One region of the Gordonia sp. w5E2 genome, then DNA from elsewhere that is predicted to be linked to it. Evidence: predicted binding sites of a transcription regulator. Region 1 holds the regulator's gene; each other region holds the start of a gene.
What was found. Region 1 encodes LexA, which represses DNA repair genes until DNA is damaged. Its sites were predicted from a motif close to CGAACANNTGTTCG; they were not measured.
Positions count from the first base shown of each region.

Region 2: RND64_RS08030 (HNH endonuclease signature motif containing protein) is a predicted target of LexA. The motif match lies at 6,832-6,845, and genes of this name have one in related genera.
Region 3: RND64_RS21070 (DUF222 domain-containing protein) is a predicted target of LexA. The motif match lies at 6,172-6,185, and genes of this name have one in related genera.

Region 1 is NZ_CP144213.1:2,152,061-2,162,429, reverse strand. It holds partial or broken gene nrdR (transcriptional regulator NrdR) at 1-268, opposite strand, end outside; gene RND64_RS09860 (LysM peptidoglycan-binding domain-containing protein) at 413-1,042, opposite strand; gene lexA (transcriptional repressor LexA) at 1,359-2,006, shown strand; gene ptsP (phosphoenolpyruvate--protein phosphotransferase) at 2,051-3,766, opposite strand; gene RND64_RS09845 (DeoR/GlpR family DNA-binding transcription regulator) at 4,036-4,806, shown strand; gene RND64_RS09840 (1-phosphofructokinase family hexose kinase) at 4,803-5,768, shown strand; gene RND64_RS09835 (PTS fructose transporter subunit IIABC) at 5,866-7,959, shown strand; gene RND64_RS09830 (HPr family phosphocarrier protein) at 8,003-8,263, shown strand; gene hflX (GTPase HflX) at 8,268-9,839, opposite strand; gene dapF (diaminopimelate epimerase) at 9,921-10,369, opposite strand, start outside.
Region 2 is NZ_CP144213.1:1,753,218-1,763,586, forward strand. It holds gene RND64_RS08000 (metallophosphoesterase family protein) at 1-407, opposite strand, end outside; gene fmdA (formamidase) at 452-1,705, opposite strand; gene RND64_RS08010 (FmdB family zinc ribbon protein) at 1,781-2,068, shown strand; gene RND64_RS08015 (suppressor of fused domain protein) at 2,093-2,668, shown strand; gene RND64_RS08020 (magnesium and cobalt transport protein CorA) at 2,717-3,787, opposite strand; gene RND64_RS08025 (glycine betaine ABC transporter substrate-binding protein) at 3,801-4,826, shown strand; gene RND64_RS08030 (HNH endonuclease signature motif containing protein) at 4,987-6,804, opposite strand; gene RND64_RS08035 (SDR family NAD(P)-dependent oxidoreductase) at 6,994-7,824, opposite strand; gene RND64_RS08040 (flavin-containing monooxygenase) at 7,886-9,427, opposite strand; gene RND64_RS08045 (TetR/AcrR family transcriptional regulator) at 9,531-10,112, shown strand.
Region 3 is NZ_CP144213.1:4,635,913-4,646,281, reverse strand. It holds gene RND64_RS21090 (amidohydrolase family protein) at 1-105, opposite strand, end outside; gene RND64_RS21085 (neutral/alkaline ceramidase) at 221-2,341, opposite strand; gene RND64_RS21080 (MFS transporter) at 2,452-3,732, opposite strand; gene RND64_RS21075 (TetR/AcrR family transcriptional regulator) at 3,729-4,436, opposite strand; gene RND64_RS21070 (DUF222 domain-containing protein) at 4,525-6,150, opposite strand; gene RND64_RS21065 (SCO6745 family protein) at 6,312-7,193, shown strand; gene RND64_RS21060 (ABC transporter substrate-binding protein) at 7,318-8,283, opposite strand; gene RND64_RS21055 (nuclear transport factor 2 family protein) at 8,384-8,845, shown strand; gene RND64_RS21050 (phosphoribosyltransferase) at 8,862-9,527, shown strand; gene RND64_RS21045 (YoaK family protein) at 9,558-10,238, opposite strand.

The DNA of each region.
Region 1 (10,369 bases):
CTTCGACCTGCTGAGCCAACTGTGCGAGATCGTCTTCGTTCACGTGACGTCCCTGGCATGCGCGTCGTACCCCGCGCATCACCTTTTCTCTGCTGAACGGCTCGGTCACACCGTTTCGCTTCACGACTGCCAGAACAGCACTTTCGACTGTGGAGAACCGCCGCCCGCACTCGCTGCACGCGCGACGACGCCGGATCGCCTGCCCCTCATCGGCGACACGCGAATCGACGACCTTGGTGTCTTCGTTCTTACAAAACGGGCAGCGCATGTAGTCCTCGTGCAGATCTCGGGACGCAGCGGCTCCGTCGGTCTGGCTCGGTCCGATCGTCTGACGACCGGCGGAAGCGAGACCGCAGCGGTGACCGTGTCGGTTTCCGACTGGACCCTGTGACATCGAGAATACCGCCAGCGCTCAGCGGTACGCGGGTGTGACAAGCGGTTGGCCAACGCGCAGCCCACTCGACGGCAGATCGTTGAGGTCGATGATCTCGTCGATGACTGTCTGACGCGGCACATCGGGCGCGACGCGTGCCGCGATCGAGCTCAGCGATTCGCCGGAACGCACGTGGACCACCTGCGTCGAGGTCGAGGACGGCACGCTCGCCCGCTGGTAGTCGGCGCCGACGGTCCCGACCACCCACACGGTCAGTGCCAACCCGACTCCCGCGAGCACCGCCAAGACCGCTGCCCGGCGCCGACGGGCCGCCACCAGCTCTCCGACGCCACCGGCGCATCGCGTGCCCGCAGGCCGCGTTGAGGTGCCGTGATCGAACGCGATCCGACGCCGAGGCCGCGGCGCGACGTCTGCGACGGCGGTCCGTCGGGACTCAGTCGTTCGAACGCGCCCCGCCACACTTAGCTCGTCGCTACGCGCGGGATTCGACGGTGCACGTCCACTGACCACCGTGGCGCGGTGAACTCGGGGACGCGTCGTCGATGCAGGTCGCGGCGTTGCAGATCGGGTGGTCGGCGGTGTTGCCGCGGATGCACTCGACGTGCTGGGAATCGTGCGGGTCACCGGGTTGGTCATCAAGCTGGTCATCGCTACCTCCAATGGTCGATCAAGCGTTCGATGAACTGATGTTCGAGTTCTACCAGAGGGGTCCGACAAAGTCCTGCGACACGTCGAACAAATGTTTGATGTTGTCAGTGGCCTCCGCTACTGTCGGCGCCAGACGATGGAAGAAAGACGCACCCCACCCCGCTTCACAGCAGCACCCGGTTCACAACAGCACCCGCTTCACACATCAGGAAGGACGGAACCGATGACAGAGAAGTCACGACGCGGCCCGTCGTCGCCCAAGGGCAACGGTCGCAGCGTCGAAGGCAAGAAGAGTGGAGGCGGCGAGGAGGCACCGATCCATCCGGCCGTCGCCGAGGCAACACTCACCGATCGCCAGCGTGGCGTCCTCGATGTGATCCGAAAGTCGGTGCGCGAGCGTGGATATCCGCCGAGCATCCGAGAGATCGGCGACGCCGTCGGCCTCACGTCCACGTCATCGGTCGCACACCAGTTGCGCACCCTCGAGCGCAAGGGCCTGTTGAAGCGCGACGCCAACCGTCCGCGGGCGGTCAACGTCTCCGAGGCTCCCGATGCACATCACTCCGATGCCATCAACGGAGATCTCCCGACCCCCACGTTCGTTCCGGTACTCGGCCGTATCGCGGCGGGCGGTCCGATTCTCGCTGAGGAGGCGGTCGAAGACGTCTTCCCGCTTCCGCGTGAGCTCGTCGGTGAGGGCTCGTTGTTCCTGCTCCGCGTCGTCGGCGAATCGATGATCGACGCCGCGATCTGCGACGGCGACTGGGTTGTCGTGCGTCAGCAGAATGTCGCCGACAACGGCGACATCGTCGCAGCGATGATCGACGGCGAGGCGACGGTGAAGACCTTCAAGCGCAAAGACGGCCACGTCTGGCTGATGCCGCACAATCCGCTCTTCGATCCGATCCCCGGAGACGACGCCGCCATCCTCGGCAAAGTCGTCACGGTGATGCGACGGGTCTGATGCGCCGAACGGGCCCCGCAGGTCGTTGACCAGCGGGGTCTGTGTCAGCCGTCGAGTTGCTCGGCGGCTGCGCGTCGGGCGAGTGCCGGACTCGAGGTGGCAAGTGCGGCAGCGGCGGCAGCCCGGCACTGCTCCATCGTCACCGTCGACAGCTTTGCTCCGACTGCGGGCGTCGCCGCCGGAGCCGCCGACAGCGAGGTGACTCCGAGCCCGACGAGCACACATGCGAGCGACGGGTCGGCCGCGGCCTCGCCACAGACTCCGACGGGTTTGCCCTGCTGGGCGCCGGCGGTCGCAACCTGCGAGATGAGTGCGAGCACCGCCGGTTGCCACGGGTCGGTGAGTTCGGCGAGTTCTGCCGACATCCGGTCGGCGGCCATCGTGTACTGGGTGAGGTCGTTGGTTCCGATCGACACGAAGTCGACCTCGGCCAGAATCGCCGGCGCCAGGATCGCCGCTGCCGGGATCTCGATCATCACGCCTGCCGTCAGACCACGCTGACGGACGAGTTCGGCGAACTGTGCGGCCTCCGCGGCCGTGGCGATCATCGGTGCCATGACCCACGGCGTCGTGCCGGACTCCTCTGCCGCGCGCGCAATCGCGTCGAGCTGAGTTCGCACGATGTCGGGGTGGTCGTCGCCGATGCGGTTGCCGCGTACGCCGAGTGCGGGATTCGCCTCGTCCGGGTGCTCGATGAAGGCCAGCGGCTTGTCCGAACCGGCGTCGAGCGTTCTGATGACGACTTTTTGGCCCGCGAACGCCTCGAACACGTCGCGGTACAGCCGCGTCTGCTCGTCCACATCGGGCTCATCCGCCCTGTCGAGAAACGCCAACTCGGTGCGGAACAGCCCGATGCCCTCGACTGGCGCATCGGCAGCGCTGCGCGCGGAGACGCCGTCGGCAACATTCGCGAGGATGGCGACGGCGGTGCCGTCGGCAGTCCGGCCGGGGCCACGCCACGCAGCAACAAGCGCGGCCTCCGCAACGCTGCGCTCGACGAGTTCACGCGCCTCGGCCCCCTCTGGTTCGACGGTGATCGACCCCGCGCCTCCGTCGAGCAAAACCATTGTGCCGCTGGTGATCTCACTAAGTCGCGCCACAGCGACCACGCACGGGATGCCCAACTGCCGCGCGATGATGGCGGTATGACTGGTCGGTCCGCCGAGACGCGTGGCCAGCCCGACGATCACCGCGGGATCGAGCCCGGCGGTATCCGCGGGAGCGAGGTCGTCAGCGAAGAGAATCGACGGGTGACTCGGCGTCGGAATCCCCGGTTCCGGCTGGCCGAGCAACTCGGCGACCACTCGGTCACGAACGTCGTTGAGGTCGGTGATCCGCTCTGCCATCAACCCGCCGAGTTTGGCGAACATCTCGGAGAACTGCGCCGTGGCCGCGACCGCGGCGGCGGGCGCCGACGCGCCCTTCGCGACACGAGATTTCGCCGCACCGATCCATCCCCGATCCTCGGCCAACCCGGCGGTCGCAGCAAGGACCTCGGCCGCAGCTCCCGACGCGTGTGACGCGCGATGACGTAGCCTGCCCGCGACGACTGCCGCGGCGGCGACGAGGCGTTCCGCCTCCGCGTCCCGCTCGTCCTCGGCCAGAACGCGATCGGTGCCGAGTGACGTCTCGTCGTACGTGACGCGCCCACCCGGCCACAACACCGGCCCGTAGGCGAACCCTGCGACGACGGGTGTTCCCGACAACTCTCCTTGACCGTTCATGGTGACCCGATTCTCCGATACCAGGTGCTTCTCCATTGCGTCTGCTGCCTTCCGGGTCGATCGGCCGGGTGCGGTGATCTGTGAGGGATACCCGGCGTCGTGAATTTCTGTGATCAAAGTTACTCGAAACACTTGACTTGTCAACACACACGGGCGTAAACACAGATATATCAACATCGAATGCCACACAGAACCAAACTCACGATGATCCGCAGAAGCCAGATCCACAGCAGCCGGATCCACAGAACACAGACCCACAGATGGTTCGCCGAAGCGCGAGCCACACCACAGATCGGAGTCGACAGGTGTACGCCGAAGAGCGACAGCGAGCAATAGCCGATCAGGTGCGCGCGCACGGCCGCGCATCCGTAACCGCCCTCGCCGACAGGTTCGACGTGACGAGCGAGACGGTGCGCCGCGACCTCGCGGTCCTCGAGCGCGCAGGTAGCGTGCAACGCGTCCACGGTGGAGCAGTCAAGGCCGGGACGGTCGAGGTAGTCAACGAGCTGGGACTCGACCAGCGCGAGTCCTCCCACACCGCAGAGAAGGCCGCGATCGCACGCGCTGCGATACGGTTTCTGCCCTCGGACGGTGGATCGGTGATCTTCGACGCCGGAACCACCACCTACCAGGCCGCCAAGCTGCTGCCTTCGGATCGCAGGCTCACGGTGATCTCCACGAGCCTCCAGCTCGGGCAGGCACTCACCGCGCACGAGCGGGCCACCCTACTCATGGTCGGCGGTCGAGTCCGCGGACTCACCCAGGCCGCAGTCGGAGCCGAGACCGTCGCAGCGCTGCGAAAGATGCGTGCTTCGGTTGCCTTCGTCGGCACCAACGGGATCAGCGAAGGCCACGGCCTGTCCACCCCCGACGCGGAAGAAGCCTCGGTCAAGTCGGCCATCGTCGCCGCCGCGCAGCGCGTCGTAGTGCTGGCCGACTCGTCGAAGATGGAACGCGAGGACTTCAGCTCGTTCGCTCCGCTCGACGAGGTGGATGTCCTGATCACCGACGACGGGATCGACCCCGAGTTCTCCGCGGCGCTCTCGGCACACGGCATCGAGGTCGTGATCGCATGATCCTCACAGTCACAGCCAACCCGAGTCTCGACCGCACCCTGGAGATCGCAGGACCGTTGATGCGGGGCGAGGTGCAACGCAGTACCTCCACCCGGGTCGAGCCGGGCGGCAAGGGAGTCAACGTGTCCCGCGTCGTCGCGGAAGCCGGCATCCCCACCGTCGCGGTACTACCCGCGCACGCCGACGACCCGCTGCTCACCGCCCTCGACGCGGTCGCACTGCCCTATCGCACGGTCGATATCGACGGCCAGATCCGCACGAACATCACGGTCGCCGAAAACGACGGAACGACCACGAAGATCAATGCGCCCGGCCACACCCTCACACCTGCCGAACTCGACGATCTGACAGCGCTCGTACTCGGCAGCGCCGAGGACGCGTCGTGGGTGGCACTGTGTGGCTCGCTTCCGCCGGGAGTTCCCGACGACTGGTATCGACGCATCTCCGATCGCCTCGTCACGAGCGGACGCCGCGTGGCGATCGACACGTCGGGCGCACCCCTGAGCGCGGCGATGTCGGGGCCCATCGACCTGGTCAAACCCAACGACGAAGAACTCGCCGAGGTCAGTGGTATCGCCCCAGCCGAACTGGCCGCTGCCATCGCCTCGGGCGACTACCTGCCCGTCGTGGCGGCGTCGCGCACGCTGATCGCCACCACGCAGGGAGCGGTACTCGCGACCCTCGGTGCGGCGGGTGCGGTACTCACGACCGCTGAAGGCAGTTGGCTGGCCACTCCCCCGCCGATCGTGCCGCGCAGCACCGTCGGGGCAGGCGACGCGTCGCTGGCCGGATACCTCATCGCGTACACGGCAGGCGCCTCCGAACCCGACCGTCTCCGCACGGCAGTCGCCTACGGCTCGGCGGCCGCCGGACTTGCGGGGACGCAACCGCCGCTTCCAGCACAGGTCGACGTCGACTCGGTCGATGTCGTCGAACTCTCGGGAGCCGCCCCGATCACGTGACCCCACAGCCTCCAGACCCTGTACGCGAACCGCCACGAAGCTCACCGACCAGAACCGGAACACCCCCTCCGGCCGCACAGAAGTAGAAGGAAAACCCATGTCCGACAACATCATCACCGCAGCGACGGTGCATCTCGATGTCGACGCCGGCAGTGATCCCGCCGCCGTCATCACCTATCTCGCCGAGAATCTCGGCGAGGCCGGGCGCACGACCGATCCATCCGAACTGAGCCGCGCCGCGCTGGCCCGTGAGGCAAAGTCGGCAACCGGGCTGCCCGGTGGGATCGCGATTCCTCACGCACGGGCCGCATCGGTCACCACTGCCAGCCTTGCGTTCGCCCGACTGTCCAACAAGGTCGACTTCGGTGCCCCCGACGGTCCGGCCGACCTCGTATTCCTCATCGCAGCACCCGAAGGCGCTGCGTCCGACCACATGAAGCTGCTGAGCTCGCTCGCACGAGCGCTCGTGCGTCCCGACTTCGTCGCCGCCCTCCGCGAGGCGCCGAGCGACGAGCGCGTCGTCGAACTCGTGGATGAGGCCATCAACCCTGCCCCGGCAGGCTCTCCGTCGACATCCGCCACGCCTGCGGCGAGCTCGGCCGCCGCTGCTGCGACCGCGTCGCCAGCAGGCGCGAAGACCGCGAAGACACTGAGTCCCGATTCGCAGAAGCGCCCCTCGATCGTCGCGATCACCGCGTGCCCGACCGGAATCGCACACACCTACATGGCCGCGGACGCACTCAAGTACGCCGCGGAACGCGCGGGCGTCGACTTCCACGTCGAGCCGCAGGGATCGTCGGGCACGACGCCGTTCACCCCTGACGTCATCGCCGGTGCCGACGCCGTCATCTTCGCCACCGACGTCGGCGTGAAGGGCAAGAGCCGCTTCAGCGGAAAGCCGGTCATCGAGTCCGGGGTCAAGCGCGCCATCAACGAACCCGACAAGATGATTGCCGAGGCCGTCGAGGCGTCGCGCAATCCGCACGCCTCGCGCGTCGACGGGTCGGCAGACGACGGTGCCGGCGCAGCGGAGGGATCGGCGTCGAGCCTGTCGTTCGGCAAGAAGATCCAGCAGGCACTCATGACCGGTGTCAGCTACATGATCCCGTTCGTCGCGGCAGGCGGACTGTTGATCGCGTTGGGCTTCCTGCTTGCCGGATACGAGATCGCCAACAAGACACTCGATTCATCCAAAACCCTGTCCGACGGCGCCTACATCGCACTGAACAACAGCCTCTGGGATCTACCCGCGGGCGGTCTCGGCCAGTACCTCGGCGGTGTCAGTTTCGCGATCGGCGCGCTCGCCATGAGCATGCTGGTACCTGTCCTCGCGGGTTACATCTCGTTCGCGATAGCCGACCGTCCCGGTATCGCACCCGGTTTCGTCGCAGGCCTGGTCTCGGTTGCCGTCGGCGCGAGTTTCATCGGAGGTTTGATCGGTGGACTCATCGCAGGCGCCGTGTGCCTCGCAATTTCCCGACTTCCGTTGCCGCAGTGGGCACGTGGACTCCAGCCGGTCATCATCATCCCGCTGTTCGGCAGCCTGATCGTCGGCGGTCTGATGTTCATGTTGCTCGGCAAGCCGCTCGCCTGGGTCACCACCCAGCTCACCGACGGTCTCAACAGCATGAGCGGCAGCTCCAAGATCGTCCTCGGCGTGGTCCTCGGACTCATGATGTGCTTCGATCTCGGTGGACCGGTCAACAAGGCCGCGTACCTCTTCGCCACCACCGGTCTCGCGATCGGCGACACACCCCAGCTCGAGATCATGGCAGCGGTCATGTGTGCGGGCATGGTTCCGCCGCTCGCGATGGCACTCGCCACCGTCATCCGCCCCGGACTGTTCACCGAGCCCGAGCGCGAAAACGGTAAGGCCGCTTGGTTCCTCGGCGCTGCATTCATCTCCGAGGGTGCGATCCCGTTCGCAGCGAAGGACCCGATCCGCGTGATTCCGTCGATGATGGCGGGTGGCGCACTCGCAGGCGCTCTGATCATGGCCTTCGGAGTCACTCAGCGTGCGCCGCACGGCGGCATCTTCGTCTTCTTCACGATGAACCACTGGCTGCTCTTCCTCGCCGCGCTTGCGGCGGGTACGGTCCTCGGCACGGTATGCGTCGTCGCGGCCAAGCAATTCGGGCGATCGGCCAGCCGCCAGACAGCGGCACCCGAGCTCGAGACCATTCCCGCCTGAGATCACCAGTCCCGACATAACCCCATCTGCAAAGGAGCAAATAATGCCAAGCACCACCGTCGAGGTCGGATCAGCCGTCGGATTGCACGCACGACCAGCAACGATCATCGCCGAGGCAGTCGCCGACGCGGGTACACCCGTGACGATCTCGGTCGTCGGAGGCGAACCTGTCGACGCGGGATCGGCACTGCTGATCATGACGCTCGGTGCCGAGAAGGGAACCGCGGTCGTCGTCGAATCCGACGATCAGGCAACGCTCGACGCCATCGCGAAGCTCGTCGCCGCCGACCTCGACGCGGAGTAGACCCCTACTGCTTCAACGAGGCCAGTTCTCCCGCCAGCGCCGAGGGCACACGGACACGCATCCGGGTGCCCTCGGTGCTGTGGTCTGTGGTGAGAACCTCGCCCTCGCGGTGAATTCGTGACACCAGATCGCCTCGCGTGAACGGGATGTCGACGGTGAGTTCCACGTCGTCGCGACCCACGAACTCTCGGACCGCCTCGAACAGTTCGGGCAGTCCCTCACCGGTGCGCGCCGAGACGTACACGACGCCCGCTGAGTTGGGGCCGTGCGTACTACCGCCCGCGCCGAGCATGCCGCGCAGTTCGGTGAGCCGGGACGCATCGATGGCATCGATCTTGTTGATCACCAACAACTCCGGGGGTGGCGCGACTCCCTCTTCGGCCACGACGTCGTTGATGACCCGTCGGACCGCCGTGATCTGTTCCGCGGGGAACGGGTCGCTGCCGTCGACGACGTGCAGTACGAGATCGGCATCGACGACCTCCTCCAGCGTCGACCGGAATGCCTCGACGAGTTGCGTCGGGAGATGGCGGACGAAGCCGACGGTGTCGGTGAAGACCAGTTCGCGGCCGTCCTCGAGAGTCGCGCGGCGCGTCGTCGGATCGAGGGTCGCGAACAGCGCATCCTGCACGAGCACACCCGAACCCGTCATGGCGTTGACCAGACTCGACTTACCCGCGTTGGTGTATCCCGCGACGGCGATGCGCGGCACAGCGCCCCGCAGCCGCGCAGAGCGCTTCGTGGTTCGGGCGGTGCGCATTTCGCGAATCTCGCGGCGCAGCTTGGCCATTCGCTCACGGATGCGCCGACGGTCGGTCTCGATCTTCGTCTCACCCGGTCCGCGCAGACCGACGCCGCCGTTGCTGCCGGCCCGGCCACCGGCCTGACGGGACATCGACTCACCCCAACCACGCAGACGCGGGAGCATGTACTCCATCTGCGCTAGAGCCACCTGCGCCTTGCCCTCACGCGAACTCGCATGCTGGGCGAAGATGTCGAGGATGAGGGCCGTGCGGTCGATCACCTTGACCTTGACTACCTTCTCCAGCGCGGTCAGCTGCGCAGGGGTCAGCTCGCCGTCGCAGATGACGGTGTCGGCGCCGGTGTCGGCGACGACGTCGCGCAGCTCCTGCGCCTTGCCCGAGCCGATGAAGGTCGCGGGATCGGGTGAGGATCGTCGCTGGATCACTGCTTCGAGGACCACGGAACCCGCGGTCTCGGCGAGCGCTGCGAGCTCCTCCATGTTCGCCTTCGCGGCGGCCGCGGATCCCTCGGTCCAGACGCCGACGAGCACCACGCGCTCGAGGCGCAGTTGTCGATACTCGACCTCGGTGACGTCGGTGAGCTCTGTCGAGAGCCCGGCGACGCGCTGCAGCGAGGCGCGATCGGAGAGTGCGAGCTCGCCGGTCGTCGGGGTGTGGGCACGGTCGCGGGAATCGTCGTGGTCGCCGAAGTCTGCGGGGTCGACGAGATCGTCGGGATCGATCAGATCGCGGGAGAGGTCGATCGCGGGTGCGTTCGCGTCGACGGGACGGGTGTCGTGCAGGTCATGTACCTGTGGTGATGTTTCGGTCATACACCATCCATGGTGACACGCCGACGCCCCGTCGAGCACGTGGATATCCGCCGAGCCGCCGTACAGCGGGCCTGCGGCACGTCAGTCGACGCGATACCAGCCCGCCCGGAATCGGCCGTCGGCCACCAGTGCGGACGGTCCACGCAGCGTCGCATGACCGTCGGCAACGGTGACCGTCACCCTTCCGCCGGGCACGTCGATGACCATCTCGCCTGCGTCGCGGCCGAGGGTCTGCAGACCCGCTGCCGCCGCCGCGACCAGCCCCGTTCCGCAACTTCTGGTCTCGCCGACACCGCGCTCGAAGACACGCATCGTGGCGTGCAGACCACCGTGCGGGCCGTCTTCGGGAGACGTCAGCAGTTCGACGTTGGCGCCGTGCGGAAAGACGCCGTCCGGCAGGACGACGCCGGTAGAGAAATCGATCGCGGCGAGGTCAGACGTCGACATGTCGGGCACCACGGACGCCAGGTGCGGGTTGCCGACATCGACCGCGACACCCGGATAGAGGTCGTCGCCGATCCGCACGGTCG
Region 2 (10,369 bases), 400 kb from region 1:
GTCAGGTGTGCACCGACGCGAACTCTCCAGCTGCGCCACCGCTGTTGAGGCTCGGTGTACTGGTTGGGGCCGTCGTTGTAGCGAATTGAGCCGCCGAGGCCGCTGATGCGCAGCCCGGCAGCCTCGACGGTCCGTCCGTCGGCGTTGAGGGCGCCGAGCGGTCCGGGGTCTGCTGCGGGCAGTCCGGCGCGCAGCCATCCGGTGCGCGATTGCCGATAGCCGCGCAGGTCCGGGTCGTGATTTCCCGGCACATATACGGCGGGAACGTCATAGGTCGCCATGAGTCCGTCGACATACTCGAACGGGAGGTCGCCCGCTGCGACGATCAGGTCGGGACGACCCTGAACGCCGATGCCGAGAACGAGAGAGTCGACCACTTCGTCGGCGACAGCAAGAACACTCACCATGTGAGTCAGCGTAAGCCCGGAGCGCGGCGCACGGTGCCGAGCTCCTAGAAGCTGGCGTGCGGGGCGCCGATCCCCGGGTCGATCCGGACCGGCCCGTCTTTGGAAGGCGCGACCGGAAAGTCGAAAATCGCAGTCGGAATGTACACGGTCGCACAGGAATTGGGAATGTCGACGACCCCGGACAGTCGCCCCTCGATCGGCGCGGAACCGAGAAGTAGATACGCCTGCTCGGGGCTGTATCCGAACTTCGTCAGGTACTCGATCGCGTGCAGACATGCCCGTTGGTAGGCGAGGTCGGAGTCGAGGTAGCGCTGCTCGCCGTCGAGCGTCACCGACGTACCCGAGAAGGCGATCCACTCCGAGTACTGCGGATCGGTGTTGCCGGGCATGAAGATTGCGTTCTCGGTGACGCCGTAGGTCTCCATGCCGCCCTTGATCAGGTCGACGTGCAGATCGATGAAGCCGCCCATTTCGATGGCCCCGCAGAAGGTGATCTCGCCGTCGCCCTGCGAGAAGTGGAGATCGCCGAACGACAGGTTGGCGCCCGGCACGAAGACGGGATAGAAGACGCGACTGCCCTTGGTGAGATTCTTGATGTCCTGATTGCCGCCGTTCTCGCGGGGCGGTGCCGTCCGTGCAGCCTCTGCGGCGACTCGATCGAACTCCGCGCCGCTCAGTGATCCGAGGATGGCGCCGCTTGGTTCGGGTGGAAGTGCCAGTGGCGGAACACGTTCGGGGTCGGTGGCGATCAGCGCGCCCTCTCGCGCGTTCCAGGTTGCCAACAACTGCGGGCTCGGGGCCGTGCCCATCAATCCCGGGTGCACGATTCCGGTGTACTTCACATGCGGCACATGGCGACTCGTCGCACTCTGCCCGGCGAAATCCCAGATCGCTTTGTATGCGTCGGGGAACTGCTCGGTGAGAAACCCTCCGCCGTTGAGCTTGGCGAAGATGCCGGTGTAGCCCCAGCCCTGGCCTGCGAGCGGACCCGAATCCTCCTGGGGGATGGGACCGACGTCGAGAATGTCGACGATCAGCAGGTCGCCGGGTTGTGCGCCCTCAATCGCGAACGGTCCGGAGAGTGTGTGCACGTTGTTCAGCGGCGCGTTGAGGATGTCGTTGGCCGAATCGTCGTTGTGGATCGCGCCGTCGAACCACTCGCGGCAGTGCGCCCGAAAGGTGTCGCCCGGTTTCACCGTCACCGCAGGCGGAATGTCGGGATGCCACCGGTTGTGGCCGACGATCTGCTGCGCGGTGAACGGCTTCGATGAGTCCAACGAGAAGAGCAACTCCGGCATGACAGCCTCCTGGTGGCGCGACGGTGCAGTGCCTTTCGAGATTCCGCGACGCACAGGTCGCGCTATGGTCTGCACATGCCAACCTACGTCTTCCGGTGCCGGCAGGCATGCGATGACGTCGAACAGGTGCACTCGATGCTCACTGTCCCCGACGACGTGGAGTGTCCGGTCTGTTCGGAGCGCGCTCGACGAATCGTCACCGCAGCGAGGCTCGGCGTCGGCGACAGTGCTGCCATGCGGGCACACGACGCGACGCGCGCGACCGCCGACGCGCCGACGGTGGTGTCATCGGTGCCCGGTTCGCCTCGACGGTCGACGCCGGTGACCACCAACCCGCTGCACCGGCGGCTACCGCGTCCCTGAACCGCCCGGCTACCGTTGAGTGTCGTGAGTCCTTCCGTCACCGACACCGTGCACGAATACGTCGTCTCCGAACTCGGCGTCGAGCCGCAGCGGGCGTCTGTGACCTTCCTGGGTGTCGAGCCCATCGACGTCGAACGATTCGCACTCGACGACGACGTGGTGTTCGTGACCGTCGGGTGCGCTCGTCATCCGATGACCGACCCCAGTGACATTCATGCCGACCCGCTGCGCGGTCCGCGCGTCGAGCTCGTGGTGCGGATGCACACGGGGGTTGCGATGCCGGGGCTGCACCGACGATTGGCAACCGTCGCCGCAGCGCCGGCGGTCGAGGGGCTCATCCTCGCACCGGACGCACTCGTCGATCTCGGCGAGCCCCTCTGGGATGGTGCGCCGTTCACCGCACTATTGACCGCTGCCGACGAACTCGGCGAGGTGGTGCTTCCCGACCCGATGGAACCGGTGCGGTTCCTGCGCGCTATCCCGATCACGGCGAACGAAGCCGCGTGGGTGCGCCTCAAGGGAGCCGACGCCCTTCGCGAGGCGTGGGCAGAGGCGAGCATCGACATCGCCGACGCGAGGCGTTCGCCTGCCAGCATGTGACCCGGTGAATCGAGGCGGCCCTTCCGTCTAGGCAGCCGGGGGCGGCGCTTACAGCCAGTGACTTCGCCGGAACGTCGCCCACAGGGCGCCGCAGATGAGGAACATCGTCAGGCAGAGAATGCCGAAGCCCTGCCGGTCGTGCATGCCGGGCAGGATGTCGAAGTTCATTCCGTACAGTCCAGCGACCATCGTCGGTACCGCGGCGATCGCCACCCATGCCGAGATCTTGCGCATGTCGCTGTTCTGCTGGATGCTCACCTTCGTCGCGGCGGCGTCGAGTAGCGAACTGAGGACCTCGTCGTATTCGACGACATGCTCGATCACGGTGCTGAGGTGGTCGGACACATCGCGGAACTGGCGTCGAATCTCTTTGGGCACCAACGTGTTGTCCGACGCCAGCCGTGACAGCGGGCCTGCCAGCGGTGTGACCGCTCGGCGCAGTTCGAGAACCTCGCGACGGAGCAGATATACCGGTTCGATGTTGAGCCAGCGCTGCTGTCGGGAGAAGACCGTGCTCTCGATCGACACCACGTCGTCTTCCATCCGCTCGGAGACGGCGAGGTAGGAGTCGACGACCTTGTCGGCGATGGCGTGCAGCACGGCGGTCGGTCCGAGCACGAGGCGTTCTGGTCGGGCTTCGAGTCGTCGACGCAGATTGTGTAGATGGGTGTGGTCGCCGTGGCGAACGGTGATGACGAAGTCGCGGCCGGCGAAGACCATGATCTCGCCGGTTTCGACGACCTCGCTGGCCTTCTCCATCGACTCGTGCTCGACGTACTTGACCGTGCGGAGCACGAGGAACTGCGTGTCGTCGTAGACCTCGAGCTTGGGACGTTGGTGGGCGTGCACCGCGTCCTCGACGACCAGCTCGTGCAGGCCGAACACCTCGCCGACGCCGGTCATCTGTTCGTCGTCGGGCGCGGCGAGTCCGAGCCACACGAACCCCTTGCCGGTCTCGCGTACCTGCGCGAATGCGTCAGCGTAGGTGATGCGCCCCGGCTGTCTGATTCCGTCGACATAGACCGCGCAGTCGACGACCGCCCGTGCGACGGGGACCGGAATCCGGGGGAGCGGACGCGCCCCACGCGCGTTCCGTGCACCTGGGCGGAGGTTGGGCATTGGCACGAGGTGGATGCTACTCGTGCAGGGGCATCGTTATACCGTGAGAGCCGTGCGGAATCGTGTGTGGGCCACCGCTGTCGTCATTGCGGTCGCGATGGTTGTCACCGGGGTGCTCGCGGGATGTTCGGATTCGTCGCGTGACTCCGCGTCGTCGAGTCGGCTGTTGCATCTCGGCTCGGCCGACGACCCCGCGCTGCGGGTGATGGCCGAGATCTACGCGGGAGCATTGCGCGACGTCGGCGCACCTGTTGCAGATGACTTGATCCGCGGCGACGACACCGCATTGCTCGACGAGATGGATCGCGCGCGGGTCGACCTGTTTCCCGCGTTCAGTGGCGAACTACTCACCTCGCTGGCGCCGAAGGCGACCGTCACGTCGTCGGACGACGTCTACGACGAGCTCAATCGCTCTCTGCCCCAAGGTGTTTCGGTGGGTGATGCGACACCCGTGAGTGCGACGCCGCAGGTCTTTGTCGCGACGTCGCTGGCGCAGTCGAGCAATGTCACCGATCTATCGGAGTGTGGGCGACTGCCCGAGGGGCTACCCGTCGTTGTCGTCGGACGTCCGGAACCCGCGGATATGGCTGCGTTCGCAGCGCAGGGTTGCCGCTTCGGTGCGGTGGAGTCGGTCGGATCGGCCCGCGAGGTGATCGCACGAGTGGGGACGGCGCAGGCTGTCGGCGTGGTGACGGCACTCGACGCCGCGGTCGCTCTCGACCCCGCGGCGCCACAGATCCAGGCGCTCAGAGTCCCCGCGCCGACGCAGGACGACGCGGGACAGCCGTCGACCCCCTCCAACCCGGCGACTTCACCTCAGTCTCAGTCTCAGTCCCCGTCTCCGCAGAGCGGTCCGCGCGCGCAGAATCTCGTTCCGGTGTACCGGACCGCCGCGCTGACCCGCAGCGAGGTCAAGCAGATCAATCGTGTCGCGGGGGAGATCACCACCGCCGACCTGGCCGAACTGGCACGACGCGCAGACGCGGGCGCCGAACCACGCGACCTCGCGATCGGGTGGCTCGGCGAGCACGGCCTCTAGTTGGAGCGGGGCAGGAGGCTTCGTCGCCCCAACCACGTCGCCCCAACCACGTTGCCCAACCACGTCTGCCCCGCCACCGGGGTGTAGACGGGTTGCAGCACAACCTGATTCGACGGTTCACCAAGGCTAGGGGTTGGCGCGTCGGTCAGGTGACCGTTGGTCAGGCGGCGTCGGACAACGGTGGGTCGACGCCTCCGGGTGGGTCGACGCCGCCGATGCGGTTGGGGCCGCCTGGTGGGGCGGGACCTGTTGGCGCGTCTGGGTCGTTGGGTGGCTCGGGGTCAAGTTCGAGTGGCGGTAGGTTCCACCCGATGTCGACCCGCGAGCTGAGGCGCAGAGTATCGCCGGAGGGCATCGCACCCACCAGAGTGAGCTCGACCCGCCCGGCGGGCGGGTTGGACACTAAGGGCGGAGGCACAATCGCGGTGACGGCTGTGTCTGTGGCGATTCCGGTACCGGTCGTGCGTGCCGCGGCGGCGGCCTCGTTGTTGGTGTGTTCTGCGGCGAGGTAGTCGCGGAAGTCGGCTTTGACGTCGGCGATCCGGTTGATGCGTTCGGGATTCTCCGGCATACCTGGCTTGGCGTTCAATCGCCACGCGACCCGCCCGGTATCGGGGCCTTCGGTGATCATCCGGGTGGTGAACTGGCCGGGCTTCGTGCCGACCCGCCGGTTGTGCACATCACAGGCGGGCACCAACTGGTCGATATCAGTCAAGCCGCCGTCTGCCCAGTCTTTCGCGGCGTGATGCATCTGCACCCTGCTCGCAGGTTGGTTGCAGCCGGGGGCGGAACACATTTTCCCGCCGGGTGAGGCGAATGAGGCGAGTCGTTGTCCGAGTGACGCGATCCGCTTCGACCGCCCCAGGTAGAGCGGGATGCTGGTGTGGTCACCGAACACCGCCAAATACTGGCTCGCTCCGGTCGAGGCGGCCATCTCGATCACATCACCGATCGGCAGGAGTGTTCCGGACGTGGTCTGTGCGATCCCTGCCTGCTCTTCGAGTTCTCGCAGGCTGGTGGTGACGATGACCTGGATCGGCAATCCACGATGGGTGTTGCCGAGCATGCCGGATTCCAACACCTGGCCGAGTAGGGCGGAGAAGGCGTCGTGGTTGCGTTGCGCGGGTGAGCGTTCATCACGCAGCGCAGCCGCCGCGACCTGTTCGGCGTTCGCGGTGGTGATCGGACCGACAGGCGACTCCGGGTCGTCCGGGTTGTTCATGCCGGGTTTGGCCCACGCATCCAACACCGTGTCGAGCCGTGCGCGGGCGATCGGATCGAGATCGGCGGTCAACCGCGACATCAACTGTGCGTTCTGCCGGTTCACCCACAGGCGGCGTCGGCGTTTGCGGTCCTTCGGGTTGGTGAGTGTCCCGTCAGGATCCAGATGGGCGAGTAGCCGTGACCCGAGGTTGGTGATCTCGGCGGGGGTGAATTGGACCGCGTAGCCGGCCATCTGTGCTTCGGCGGCGGCTTTTGTCTCGGCCGACACTTCACCGGGGATCGCTTCGAGCACCTCGAGCACCGCACGGACGTGTGTGCCGGCGACGCGACCCTCGGCCACGTAGCCGGCCAACGTGGGGCATGCAGGTGGTAGTCGGTCACCGCAGATCGTGGTGAACGAGCCGGTCGCGGCGATCACCCGATGCCGCGCCGCCGGATCACCAATGTGCAGACCCTGCCCCATGAAGTTGCGAACATCGCGGAAACCCAACGCGCGGGGCAGATCCCGGTCGGAGGCTTCCACAATCAGGCGATCCGTCACCGCACCCGCAGTCCGCAACGCCAGGCGTTCGGCCTCCACAGTGGCTTCAACCAGCGCCGCGTCCGACACCAACGACACATCGACGGCAGCCAACTCATCCAACACTGCGGCAAGCCGTGACAGCTTCTCCGCCACGACAGCGTCCGCGGAACCCGCCGCTGCCGACGCCAGAGCCCAAGGCGCGCCGCCGGTCCCAAGATCTTTGCTGTTCACGTGCCGCCACCCCCGCCCCCGTCATGTCGAATATGTGTTCTACATTACCCGGCAATACCGACAGCGTCGAGGAATTCTCGAACAATTTTTCGACCCTGTGGATACCGCCCAATAGGCGAGGAGGGCGTCGCTCAGTTCGTGCGGTCGACTACGTCGTCTATCGCACGAACTGAGCAACGACGACAGCGGTCAGCGGAACGAGGTGGTGACGCGCTTGGTCACGCCCGCCACGACGCCCTGGTACTTCGAGGCGACGAGACGCACCCAGACGTCGAGCACGATGGCGTCGGCGCCGATGAGGACGCGCGCCTTGTTCTTCTTCACGCCCTTGATGATGGTGTCGGCAGCCGACGATGCCGAGGTGCGCGCGAGGTACTTGTCGAAGAACTGGGCGAAGTTCGCCTGGTCGTAAACGTCGGCGACCGTGGCGTTGCGCGCGATCGCGGTCTTGATGCCACCGGGATGCACGCACGTGACGCGTACGGGGTGCTTGGCGATCAGCATCTCCTGGTTGAGCGATTCGGTGAATCCGCGGACCGCGAATTTCGCCGAGTTGTAGGCCGCCTGGCCCGGCTCGGACAGCAGGCCGAACAGCGACGACGTGTTGACGATGTGGCCGTCGCCCGACGCGATGATGTGTGGCAGGAAGGCCTTCGTTCCGTTCACGACGCCCCAGAAGTCGACATCCATGACTCGCTCGATGTCTTTGAACTCTGTGCGCTCGATCTCGCCGTGGTGCGCGATGCCCGCGTTGTTGAAGACGACGTTGACCTTGCCGTAGTTGGCCATGACCGTGTCGGCGTAATCGAGAACCGCCTCACGCTCTGCGACGTTGAGCAGTTGGGCGTGCACCGGTGCGCCGGTCTCGGCGACGAGCTTTTCCGTCGTCGCGAGACCGTCGGGGTTGACGTCGGAGATCGCCAGCTTGGCGCCCTGTTGGCCCAGCTTCACCGCCAGTTCGCGGCCCATGCCCGAGCCCGCACCGGTGACGACGACGACCTTGTCGCGAAAATTCTTCATGGTGTTCTCCTGTGTGTGTTGATGCGTGCGAGATCCGGCGTGCACGCGGATGAAGTCGAGATCAGGCGCGGGTGCTCGCGAGCACGGCCGGTGTGTCGGCCGCCGACGAATCGCGAGCTACGTCGTATGCAGCGACGTCGAACCGTCGGGTTTGCTTGCGGAAGTTGAATGTGAAGCCCGGCCACAGCGTGGTGATGTTGCCGTTGTCGTCGGCGTACCAGGAGGCGCAGCCGCCATTGACCCAGACGCTGTGACGCAGCGCGTGCTGAATACCGGTGTTGTACCCGCGCTGCGACTTCTCGTCGACGTCGACACGCGTGATCCCTTGTGTCCGAACGGTTTTGAGATAGTCGACGAGGTAGTTGAGTTGCGACTCGATCATGTACACCATCGAGGTGTGACCGAGGCCGGTCGCCGGCCCGACCATCAGCATCATGTTCGGGAAACCGTGGACGAATGACCCCTTGTAGCCCTGCATTCCGTTCGTCTCCCACGCCTGTGCGAGTGAGTGTCCCTCGGCGCCGACGATGCAGTCGAACACGGGCGAATCGGTGACGTGGAAGCCCGTCGCGACGATCAATACGTCGATCTCGCGTTCGGTGCCGTCGGCGGTCACGATGCCCGACGGTGTCACGCGTGCGATGGGGTCGGTGACGAGGTCGACGTTGGGTCGATCGAGTGCCGGGTACCAGGCGTTCGATCGCAGGATTCGCTTGCAGCCGACCTGGAAGCGGGGAGTGACCTTGTCGCGCAGCTTTCGGTCGCGGATTCCGCGTGCGATGTTGGCGCGGGCGACGATCTCGACGGGCTTGAGTGCCTTGCGCGAGTGGGTCAGGCCGAAGGCGATGAACTCGTTGAATGCGTACACCCCTGCGCGGCTGGCGCTCTGCACGATGGGTGCGTTCTTGAACAGCCAGTGCTCGACAGGAGTGTACGGCCGCTCGGTGCGGGGGACGATCCACGGCGCCGTGCGCTGGTACACGTCGAGATGCGCGACGCGCTTGGCCACCTCGGGGACGATCTGGATGGCCGACGCGCCGGTGCCGATCACGGCCACGCGCTTGCCCGAGAGCTCGACGTCGTCGTCCCAGCGCGCGGAGTGCATGACCGTGCCGCCGAACGATTCGATTCCGTCGATGTCGGGAAGGTTGGGTTCGCAGAGCGGCCCGACCGCGCCGATGAGGTGCTGTGCCCAGTACGTCGTCACGGCAGCGGTGGCCGGATCGGTTCCGGCGGGCACAGTGTCGATCAGCCAGCGCTGTTGCGACTCGCTCCACGCGGCGCGGGTGACCTCGACACCGAACCTGGCCTTGTCGCGCACGCCGAAACGATCCGCAACGTCGTTGATGTAGCGGTGGATCTCCGGCTGGTGGGAGTACGAGCGCGACCATCCGGGATTGGGGGCGAACGAGTACGAGTACAGGTTCGACGCGACGTCGCACGCGGCGCCCGGGTAGGTGTTGTCGCGCCAGGTGCCGCCGAAATCGGCTCCGCGATCGAGGATGACGTAGTCGGTGAAGCCGTTCTGGCTCATTTTGATCGCCGCGCCGAGGCCGGAGAATCCGGCGCCGACGATGGCAACCTCAACATTGTGCGTTGTCATGCTCATGACACTAGGAGCCTATTGAACATTAGTCAATAGGCTATTGAACACCGGTCAATAAGTCGCCTAGACTGTGTCTGTGACCCAGACGAAGCGCACGAGGATGAGCCCGGAGGCCCGACGCGACCAGCTCATCGCGCTCGGGCTGCAGATGGTGTCGGAGCGGCCTCTCGATGAGGTGTCCATCGACGCGATCGCCGAGGTCGCCGGTGTGTCCCGCGCACTGCTGTTTCACTACTTCGCATCGAAGCAGGAGTTTCACGTCGCCATCGCGAAGGCGCAGGGCGAGGAGATGTTGCGGCTGACAGCACCCGACGAGACCCTCGACGATCCGCTCGCCATCCTGTGGAGCTCGTTGTCAGCGTTCGTCGACTACGTCAGCGAGCATCGCAGCGCCTACACCGCATTCCTGCGCGGCGCGTCGAGCACCGACCCGGCGATGCGGGCCGTGATCGACGGCACCAGAGCGGTGATGGCCGAGCGCATCCTCGATCACGCACCTGCGCTCGGCGTCGAGGTCACCCCGGCGGTCCGACTCGCGACATTCGGGTGGATCGCCTTTGTCGAGGAGGTCACGATCGGCTGGCTCACCGATGGGGAGATCACCCGCGACCAGCTGCTTGCCGTGATCTCCTCGTCCCTGCCCGCCCTTGTCACGACCCTCACCGATCTTCCGGCGCACTGAACCAGGCGTATCAGGGACCCCAGAAACCCCAGTTGCCGCCGGTCGGGTCTCCTGGGAACGGTGGCCGTTGACTCGGATCCGAGAGCCCCTGTGCGCGTCGGAATTCACGAAACTCCCGAGCCTGCCTGCACGCCCGCCGGTACATCAGAGCCAAGGGCGTCAAGACGACGACGAGCACTGCTACGACTATCAGACCGGCCATGACTACTGATGATCCGCCGACGTCGGTGCAGGTGGAAGGCCTGCGTCGTGCGTTC
Region 3 (10,369 bases), 2.5 Mb from region 1:
ATCGGCGGTGATGGCCAGCGCACCATCGGGGATGTCGACGAGCGCTGAGTCGGCGTCCGAGACCGTCGGCGAGCCTGCGATGTGCATGATGCGTCCCCGATGGATACGACGCTGTGCTGAGGTGCCAGGATTCGCTGCGGTGCCGGGGCTTGTCACGTCGGGGGCATTCACGCGCACAACACAACCACAGGTTCGACGGTTCGGCCTGTCGGGACCGGCATCACTTCACGTCGAAGGCGGGACTCGTCCCGACGAACGACGACAGCGCGCCATTGGTGTGCTTGACGTCGCCGAAGTACCGGATGCGGTGACGCCCCGAGACTCCCGGGCCGGTCGTCCAACTGATGGTCACGCTCGACGCCGTCGAACTGCCCGACGGCCGCTTCCAGGTGAGCTCGGTGCCCCAGGTGTTGTCGTCGGCGGCCGCGACCCAGCGACCCGACTCGTACCGTTCGACGACGAAGTAGCCATCCTTGGCTGCGCTGCTTCCCGGCAGCACCCTGTGCACCTTGTTCGAGGGGTGCGCGCCGCAGAACTCGACCGACACGGTGTCACCAGACCGATACGAAGTCTTTGGTCCACGCACGACGTCGCCGAAGCGTCGACCGCTGATGGGGGTGTCGGCGGGTACCGGGGTCAGCAGATCGGGTTGGGGGCCGCGCTGATCCGGTGGCTTGGGGCCGCGTGACGATGACTTCCCGGCTGCCATTTCGCGTGCGAGCTTGTCGAATTCCTGCATGTACGCGCACAGTGTGTATCGCCCGAAGAGAGTTTCGCCGCCCTCGTACTGCTGAGATAGGTACTCCTCGGGAGTGGTGACGTACTGGCTGTAGCCGTTCGAGTATCCCTGTAGCAGAACGTTTTCCAGAGGCAGTGAGAATGCGGCCGCCACGATCCGACGCACACGCAGTCCCGCGGTGATGGTGAACTCGGCCGGTGCTGCCGCGAGTATCAGATCGCCGATGCGGATCAGTTGGATCGGCAGAACCTGCTGAATCCACGGGTGCGGCGGCATGTAGCCCAGGGGGAACAGTGGTAGCTTCGGCGCCTGGACCTGCTGAACCCATTCCGGCGGAGTGACTTTCGACGTCGCTCCGAGTGCTGCCGCGAAGGGGAGTACGGTGCCCTCCTTGAGAAACGAGAGCTGGCTGCGTGTGTTGTCCTCGGTGCTCGTCGCCGCGGCGGCCGCACCCATGATCGCGGGACTCGTGCGCGCGGGACGGCCGTCTGGCGTGTACGCGCCGTCGATCGCGATGTCGGAGAGGTTCAGAAACCGGTACGCATACGACAGTCCGCCGGACAGCGAACGCGCCGAGGCGAATGCCCGCTGGCCGGCTTTGAACTGCCGCTGACCGATGATGGTGCAGTTGGCGCGGTGGTCTTCGGTCGGTCCGGACGGATGCAGTTTGCGCACAGCGAGATTCGGAGTCATGTCGCCGGCGTTGGTCTGCGGGAACGATGCGACGACGTCGGGGTTGTTCTGCTCGGCGAGGTACGACGCGTAGCCCTTGTTGTCGACCGAGATCAACGTGTTGGCGTCGGTCAGCGACGTGCCGTGTGTGGCAAACCAGGTGATCTCGCCGATCACGTTGCCGCCCTGACGAATTCGCAGCGAGGTGACCTGCGGATCGATGTGCTCGGGAAAGTGTCGACGATCGGGGGTTGGATTGTTGACGAACGCCTGCAGTGAGCGGTTGGCGCTGGCGTCGTGCAACTCGGAATGCCCGAGTTCGAGGGTTCCCGGCGCCAGTGAGTGGTGGGCCGCCACGATTGCGTCGACGAGACCGGCTACCTCTGCGCGGTAAGAGTTCTCCCGATGTCCGAGTGCGGCAAGGACATACGCGTAGTCCCAGGCCGTTCCGCCGCACGAGTTGTGATTGTGGGTGGCGTTGAGATTGACGTTCTCCTCGGTGTAGAGGTTGCCGAAGCGCTGGCGCAATTCGTTCATCACGCCGACGTGGTGGGACTCGAACACGCAGGCAAGATCGGCGTTGACGAAGACGATTCGCTTACCCGACGCGGTGTCGGCGATGATGTAGGCGCGCGCCCACACGCGTTGCAACAGACCGGTGGCCACCTGGCTGAGGTCGGAGTATCCCATCATTCCCTGGCCCGCGATGGCGCCTGTGAGATCACCCTTGCCCGCCCCCACCAGGTAGCCCGACGACGGTGCGGCCGTTGCCGTTCCGGCTCCGAGCGCGCCTGTCATGGCGATCCCGACCACGCCCGCTCCGACGGCTCCCGCGGAGGCGCCGAGGAACCCGCGTCGGGTCACTCCGTTCGGAGCTGCGCCGTCGTGTGACGTGTGATGCGGTGTTCCGCGGGATGCGTTGGTGCTCATCTCAACCCCCTGGTGAAATGTGGACGTTCGAATGCATGGATGAATGGGATGCGTTGTGGGTCAGTGAAGTATGTTTCGGGTGACCGGGTATGACGCCAGGTCTCGTTGGCTCAACGCACGCTGCGCACCAGTAGAACCGACACGCCGCCGAGGATTCCGAAAATCGCTGAGGCGACGAACAATCCGGTGAAACCGCCGGTTGCTTCGACGATCGCGGCGCCGACCAGAGGTCCGAGTGCCTGCGGGACGGCCATCGCGATGTTCATGATTCCCAGGTCCTGACCGTTGTGCTCGGCGTCGGGGAGGACCTGTGTTGCCAGTGCCTGGTCGACACCGAGGAAGGCGCCGAAGCCGGCGCCGAGCAGCGCTGCCGCGACCATCGTCATGGGGAGGTTGGCGACCACAGCGATGCAGACCGCCGCCGCGCCCTGCGAGACACCTGCGGCGAGGACGAATGGCTTTCGTCTCCCGACGACGTCGCTCAGCTTGCCCGACACCAGTGCGCTGATGACGACGAACACCATGTAGACCGCTGTCACTAGCAAGATGTCACTGTCGGCGTCGGTGGAGTGGATACCGAACTTCAGGAAGAAGAAGAGCAGCGAAGTGCCAAGGGCGTTACCAAGATTCACCAACACGCGGCCGAGTAGTGTCCATCCGAAATCGGGATGCTCACGCGGCGAGATCCACAATTCGGATACGACGGCCCGGATACTGATCCGACCCTTGTCGTGTCGCGGGTTGGGCGGATCGTTCAGGTACAGCACGAACGGTGCGACACAGGCGATCAGCAAGACCGCGAAGAGTGCGTACGACGGGAGAAATCCGAGTCCGAACGCAGACACCAGTGCGATACCGATGATCACACCGATCGCTTGCGGGGCCGACACCCAACTCGACACGACACCGCGTTGGAAGACCGGAACCTGATCGCTGATCAAAGCGGTTAGCGCCGCCGACACGGCGCTGAAGCCTGTCAGCGTCGCGCACCACCCGATGGTGATCGCAATGATGTTGTCGGAGAAGCCAAGTGCGATGAGTCCCGCCGCGAACAGCGCCGTACCGCCGACGATCCATGGTCGACGCCGTCCGTATCGGCTCGTCGTGCGATCCGACAGCGAACCGGTGAGGGGAAATGCCACGAGCGCGAAGGCCGCAGAGATTCCCGATACCACGCCGAACGTGAGAACGCTTTGCTTCCAATTGCTTTCGTCGACATTGGTGCCGATATCCAGCCAGTCGTTGATCTGGTTGGGAAGGGTGAGCTGGAACGGTGCGAGTTGCGCGAGCCAGATGCCGAGCCAGGAGAGTCCGAAGAGGCCGATCCACTTCGACGAAACGCGTTGCCACGGCGTCGTCGGACTGTGGTGGGCGTCGTGGTCGAGGGTCACCGTGCGTCGGTTTCCGGCGACGTCGGTGTTGTTGCCGGTGCCGGGGTCGGTGATGATGTCGGGTCCGCCGTCGGAGCGGCGAGTGTGACGATTGCGGTCGCGAGTACGTCGATGTTTCGACGCGCAGCCTCGGTGTCCCGGTCGGTCAACCACGACAGCGTGAGACCGTCTATCGCAGACGTCACCAGGTGAGCGACCTGCGTCAGCGGTAGCTCCCACGTGATCGACATGCGTTCGGCCAGATAACTCAGTGCGTCGGCGACGGCGCTGCGGTAGGTCTGCCACTGCTTGTTCACGGCCGCGCGGTCGTGGCGGATTGCGTGCGTCGCCACTTCGAGGAGCGCGAGCTCACGCGCGGGATCTTCCTCGAGCATGCGCAGGTAGCCGAGCATGGCCTCGCTGAGTACCTCGTGGAGGCTCGCGTCGTCGGCCACCATGTCGGCAGACAAGACCGCGGTGAGGCGCTCCTGCTCGGTGATGTGCGTGATGACCTCGGTGATCAGCGCATCGCGGGACGAGAAGATGTAGAAGAGCGCGCCCTGAGGCATCCCTGCCTCGCCGACGATCGCCCTGGTCGTCGCGGCGGCCAGCCCATCTCGTGCGATGACGCGAACGGCGGCATCGACCAGCGCCTGCCGCCGGTCCTCGAAAGTCATTCGACGCAACGAATCCCCCTGGTCATCTGTCGTGTGCGAGTTGACCATACGATCAACTGTCGACAAATGTGCGGGATTCGCTCGAAATCCGCAACAGGAGCGCTGCGATTTAACCGCGCCGCAATCGGCGCCGCCGTCAGGCGGGTTCGAGTTCGCCGACGGTGATCAGGGTGCCGTCGTGCAGCATGCGCACGATCTCGTCGGCGACGTCCTCGGGGTAGGTGTAGTCGTCGATGGGTCGCGGATTTGCAGGCGGTGGAGTTGCTGATTCTGCTACCGCGGCTGGCGGCGTCAGCTCGGCTCGCCACCGCTCGAGTTTGTCGTCGATGATCGCGTCGAGATCGTGAATGTTGTTGGTGCGCAGCGCAGTAGGCTTCCCGGGGAATGCCGGGTCCGGGTTGGAGCGCCAACCGTATCTCCCGCGGTCGGTGCCGTCGGGGATCTTTTCGGTGGTGAACTGCCCGGGACCGTCGCCGACCGCGCGGTTGTGGGGTCCGCAGGCTGGTGCGAGCTCGTCGATGTCGGTGCGTCCGCCCTTTGCCCAATCCTGTTCGGCGTGGTGGATTTCGCAGTGGCTGAAGGGGCGGGGGCAGTCGGGCATGGAGCATCCACCGTAGTTCGCGAACAGCATGAACCGCTGTGACTCGTTCGCGAGGCGGTTGGCCGTGCCGAAGTAGAGGGGTGCACCGGTGTGCTCGGAGAACACCGCCAGGTGCATGACCGATTGTGCGGCCAAACGGATCAGGTCGGGCATCGGGATGTCGGCGCCGGTGGTGGTCTGTCCGAAGCCCGCGTACTCGCGGAGCTGAGTGTCGGAGATGCGTACGACGAGGTGTGGCGGAAGTCCGCGATGGCTGGCGCCGAGCAGCCCGCCGTCGAGGACGGCCCTGAGAATCGCGGAGAGCGCGTCGTGGTTGCGTTGCGACTGGGTGCGAGTGTCGCGGGCCGCTGCCTCCTTGAGCGCGTCCACATCGGCGAACTCGTTGCTGCCGGTGGGCGAGGCCTCGTCGTCGGGATTGTTCATTCCGGGTGCTGCCCATGCTGCGAGTGCTGTATCGAGCATCGCGCGGGTCGTGGGATCGAGGGTGCCGAGGATTCGTGACATCGACTGTGTGTCCTGATTGTCGACGGTGAGTCGGCGCTGACGCTTGCGGTCATTGTCGTCGGTGATCGTGCCGTCCGGGTCGAGGTAGGCGAGTAAACGGTTGCCTGCGGCGAGAATCTGGCGTGGCGCTAGCTTCTGTGCGAACTCGGCGACTTCGGCTTCGGCGCGGGTCAGTTGCTCCGCATCGATGCCCTCCGGAATCTTGTTCAGCACGGTGAGTGCTGCGGTGAGGTGATCGGCACCGAGCGTGCCGCTGCGCAGTGCGTCGGCGAGCAGCGGGTAGAGCGCGGGCATCGTGTCGCCGGTGATCGTGAAGGTCTCGTTGAGTGCCAGGATCTGCCGCCTGCGCTTGGTTGCGTCGTGCAGGCGCAACGCGCCCATCATGAAGTCCGACAACGAGTGTGTGCCGACAGCGCGATACGCCGCACGATTGGACACATCCATGATTCGACTGTTGCCGATCGAGATCATCCTGCGCGCCGCACGCTCGTGTTCGATCGCCATGGCCGCCACCTCGGCCTCCGTTGCGCCGCTGGTGTCGACGTCGTCGATCTGATCGAGCAATGCGTGCAATTGCTCATACAGCGCAACAGGATTCGGCGCAGCAGTCTCTCCGGCCAGGTGCCCCTCGTGGATGTCTGAACTCTCGGTCCCCATGCCCGCCCCCGCCTCCGGTGTCGAACTGACGTTCTATTTCCAACGTACCCGTCAAATCGGACATGTCAAGGAGAATCTCTTTGCTTGTTGAGTACTGCCCGGGTCGGCCACGTCGACTTCATTCTTGACTCGACGCCTTCCCGACCGCGAGGGTGGAGCACATGGTCACAGTCGACGACACCGCAGCCGCCCGCGCCAGGCTGGCGTACGAAACACTCGAACCTTTCCACGTCCTCGCCTACTTCAACCCGGGACTCGCTGAGGCACAGGGTGATCTGAGCCTCGACCCGCACGCCTTCTACGTAGGAGCGCGAGGGGCTCCACTCGGCGATTGCGCAGCCCCGGTCGTCGTCTCGTCGTTCTACAACTTCGCGCCCGAACTCATCACCAACGCGTGGGAGTCCGCGCGCAAGGTCGGTCTCGACAAGGTTGCCGCGCGTCGAGAGCAGATGCTCGACGCCCAGTTCCGCGAGATTCTGGGCGAGCGGGTCGTCGAACCTGAACTTGCTTCTCTCGCAGAGCGTTACCAAGAGATCGCATCTTGTCTCCCGATGGGAGGTAGGCCGCTGGCCTCGGCATGGGCGGCTCTGACACCGCCGGATTCTCCGCACCTCGAGCTCTGGCACGCGCTGTCCGTACTGCGAGAGTGGCGGGGAGACAACCACATTGCGGTCCTCGTCCAGAACGGTCTCGACGGAATCGACGCGGCAACCTTCCACGAGGCAGGACTGCCCGACCCGACAATTCGACGTCGAGCACTGGGCCGACGACTCGCTCAGTTGACCCGCGGATGGTCGGACGAGGCGTGGGAGGCTTCGGTCGCCAGGCTGGTAGAGCGAGGGCTTGCCACCAGGATCGACGACGATGGGCACGAGTTGACCCCGGCCGGTCTCGATCTCTACCGCGCGATCGAAGCCGAGACAGACGCCATCACCGGTTCGGCTTGGGCGAGTGAGGATGTCGACGAACTGCTCGAGCGTTCCCGGCCGTTCGTGAAGGCCGTGATCGACGCGGGCGTGCTTCCCGGAACCAAGAAGAAGTAGCTGGGTGATCCGATTCTCCTGACCTGATCCCCGTCGGCGCCGCATCGGGCGGCGCCGACGGACCGGCTCACGCGAATCGTCTGTGCGGCAGAGTCGCTGGCTTACAGGTCACTGAATTTGCATGTCACTGAATCTTGGCCAGAGCGGGTTCGACCTTCTTGATCGCCCACGGCACGGAGTAGATCGACGGGCTGCTGAAGGCTGCCGCGTTGTTGTTGTCCAGGTACACAGTGCTGCCGCGCTGTACTGCGGGTAGCGACGTGAAGCCCGGAACCTTCTCGAAGACCTCGGGTCCTCCCGCCAGTGGCCAGAGAATCAGCAGGTCCGAGCGGAGCACGTCGATCCGCTCAGGGGACACGAGAGTGCGATCACCGTTGGGGGACAACGACTTCACCGTCGGGTCGAGTACCAGACCCATCTGACCCATCAGCTTCGACGCCGCATCACTGTCGGAGGTGATCACGCCGAGCTGATTCTCCTGAGTGAACTGTGCGAACGAGAATGTCTTGCCCTGGGCCTTCGGATACGTCGACTTGACCTGCGCCAGTTGATCATTGACCTCTGCGACAGCATCGGCGGCTTGCGTGCGCTTGTCAAAGATCTCGCCTGCCGTGGTGGTCACGTCCTCCCAGCTATCCACCTGGGTGCCCTGCTCGAGCACGGGGATGGTGGGGGCGATCTGCTGCAGGCGTTCCCACGACGCCTTGTCGGGAAGGAAGCCGGCCAGGATGACGTCCGGCTTGTACTTCGCGAGGGTCGCGATATCGGGGGTCGCGGTGTAGGGCACGACGGTCGATGAATGCGCAGGCGTCCACTCGAACCGGTTGTTCTCGCCCGAGTAGCCCTCCAGAACGAACTCTGCGGTGATCGGAACGTCGAGTTTGATCAGAGAGTCTGCCCAGGTCCAGTTCAACGTGACAGGGCGCTTGGGCGTGCTGGGGATCTCGGTGGTGCCGTACTGGTGTGTGATCGTCACCGGCCCGGACGACGACGATGACGAATCGGAATCGGAATCGGCGCTCGAACAGGCTCCGACTACCAGTGACACTGCTGCGAGCACCACCGCGAGATGGCCGAACTTGAATCTCATTAGGCAAAGCTAACTTATGTCCGGTTTGTGCGATAGGCCTGACGCGAGCGGTTGTGCCCAAACGCCCCCGCCGACCGGTCGCGCGGAGTAGACGTTGGGCATGGACGATCTCGAGCAAGTGAAGGCGCTCAAGTACCGCTACCTGCGGGCACTCGACACCAAGGATTGGGATGCATTCGCCGCGACGCTTACCGAGGACGTCACCGGCGACTACGGCGAGAAGCTATCCTTCGGTGACAGAGATGAACTCGTCGGGTACATGCGCAGCTCCGTCGGACCGGGTGTCATCACCGAGCATCGCGTCGATCATCCCGAGATCGTCGTCGCCGGCGATTCCGCTACCGGTCGGTGGTATCTACAGGATCGCGTCATCGTGCCGGAGTTCTCTTTCATGATGATCGGAGCGGCGTTCTACGCGGATACTTACCGCCGAACCGACGACGGCTGGCGCATCTGCGCGACGGGCTACGACCGGACGTACGAGGCGACCGTCGATCTGAAGGACGTACCGAGCTTCTCCGTCACGGTTGGCCGGGCGATCACTCTCGCCACTTCCTCGTGAGTCCGGGGTACCGGTTATGTCGTACCTGTTCGCAGATCGAGCCGATGCCGGGCAACTATTGGCCGAGCGCATCAGGGCCACCGGAGGTCTCTTGCCGGGTTCGTCTGCAGAACAACCGCTTCCGCTGATCGTCGGCCTCGCACGAGGTGGTGTGCCTGTCGCTCGTGAGGTCGCAGAGGCTTTCGACGCTCCGCTCGACGTGCTGGTTGTGCGCAAGCTCGGCGCTCCCGGTCAGCCGGAGTACGCGATGGGTGCTATCGCGGCGGGGCAGGTGTTCGTGGCCGACGACGTGCCGCGGCGACTAGGGGTGTCGGATCGGCAATTGCATGAGATCGTGATGCGCGAAGACGCGCTGCGTATCGAGCGAGAAACGAAATATCGCCAAGAGCGGCAACCGTATTCGTTTGCCGGAAGGTTCGTCGTCCTGGTCGATGACGGGATCGCGACGGGTGCCACGATGGCAGTGGCGGCGCGTGCCGTTCGTGCGGCGGGCGCTGCTGGGATCATGATCGCCGTGCCGACCGCTCCGCGCGATGCCCTGCGCAGATTCGCAGACGATCCCGACATCGACCGGGTGGTGGCAGTCGACGTTCCCGAACCCTTTAGTGCCGTTGGGTTTTCGTACCGCGATTTCGGTCAGGTCCCCGATGATGACGTGGTGAGTTGTCTACGTGATCGATGATGCGGGGCTGCAGCTAGGGGTGCTCCAGGGTCAGGCGGCTGGCCGGGTGCGCACCTGTGCAATGAAGACGGCGAGGCCGATTGCCTCGAGAAGCACCGCTCCCCACAGCGCCGGGCCGATCGTCTGCGCAACGCCTGCGCCGCACAGTGCGCCAACCAGAAAAGCGAGCACCACGATGGCGGTGGCGACAGCGGCGCGGACCTGCGCCGACGACCTCCCGCGTACGAGGTCTGCTGCCGCGGCGACGAACCGCATCAGGTTGCCCGTTGTCGCGATACTGACGAACGAGATTCCGCCCGCGGTGCGGAACAGTTCGAGCCGTACCCCGCCCACGAACGACAAGGGGATCACGAACAGTGCGGCAGGAGCGCTCGACGGCAGACATGCCAGCACGGTGAAGACGACGAGTTGGAAGACGAGCACCGAGCCGAGCGCGCGCGCCGGGAGCGTCGGGACCAGTGTGCGAAGCACTTGGGCGGCAACGAGACCCGCAAGGTAGGCCAGCAACGGCCAGGCGAACTTCGCCCATTCGTCACCCTTGACCAACCCGACCGCCAAGAACACGACGTTGCCGGTCTGTGCGAATCCGAACACCTGGTGTCGCAGATAGAGGAAGGCGTCGACGTACCCGCCGACGACGGTCATCAGCACGGCACTGATGAGTCCGACTTCGCCCCGAGTCGGCGGAAGGAACGCCCGTGTTGCTGCCATCGCCGAAACCTTCCAAATGTCTTGCGTACTCGTGGCGGGTCACCGAAACCTCGCACAGGGACGTGTGTGGTGACCGTGTGTGGTGACACATTAGCCGCGCTGGCCATTATCGGTGATGGCAGTGAACGTCA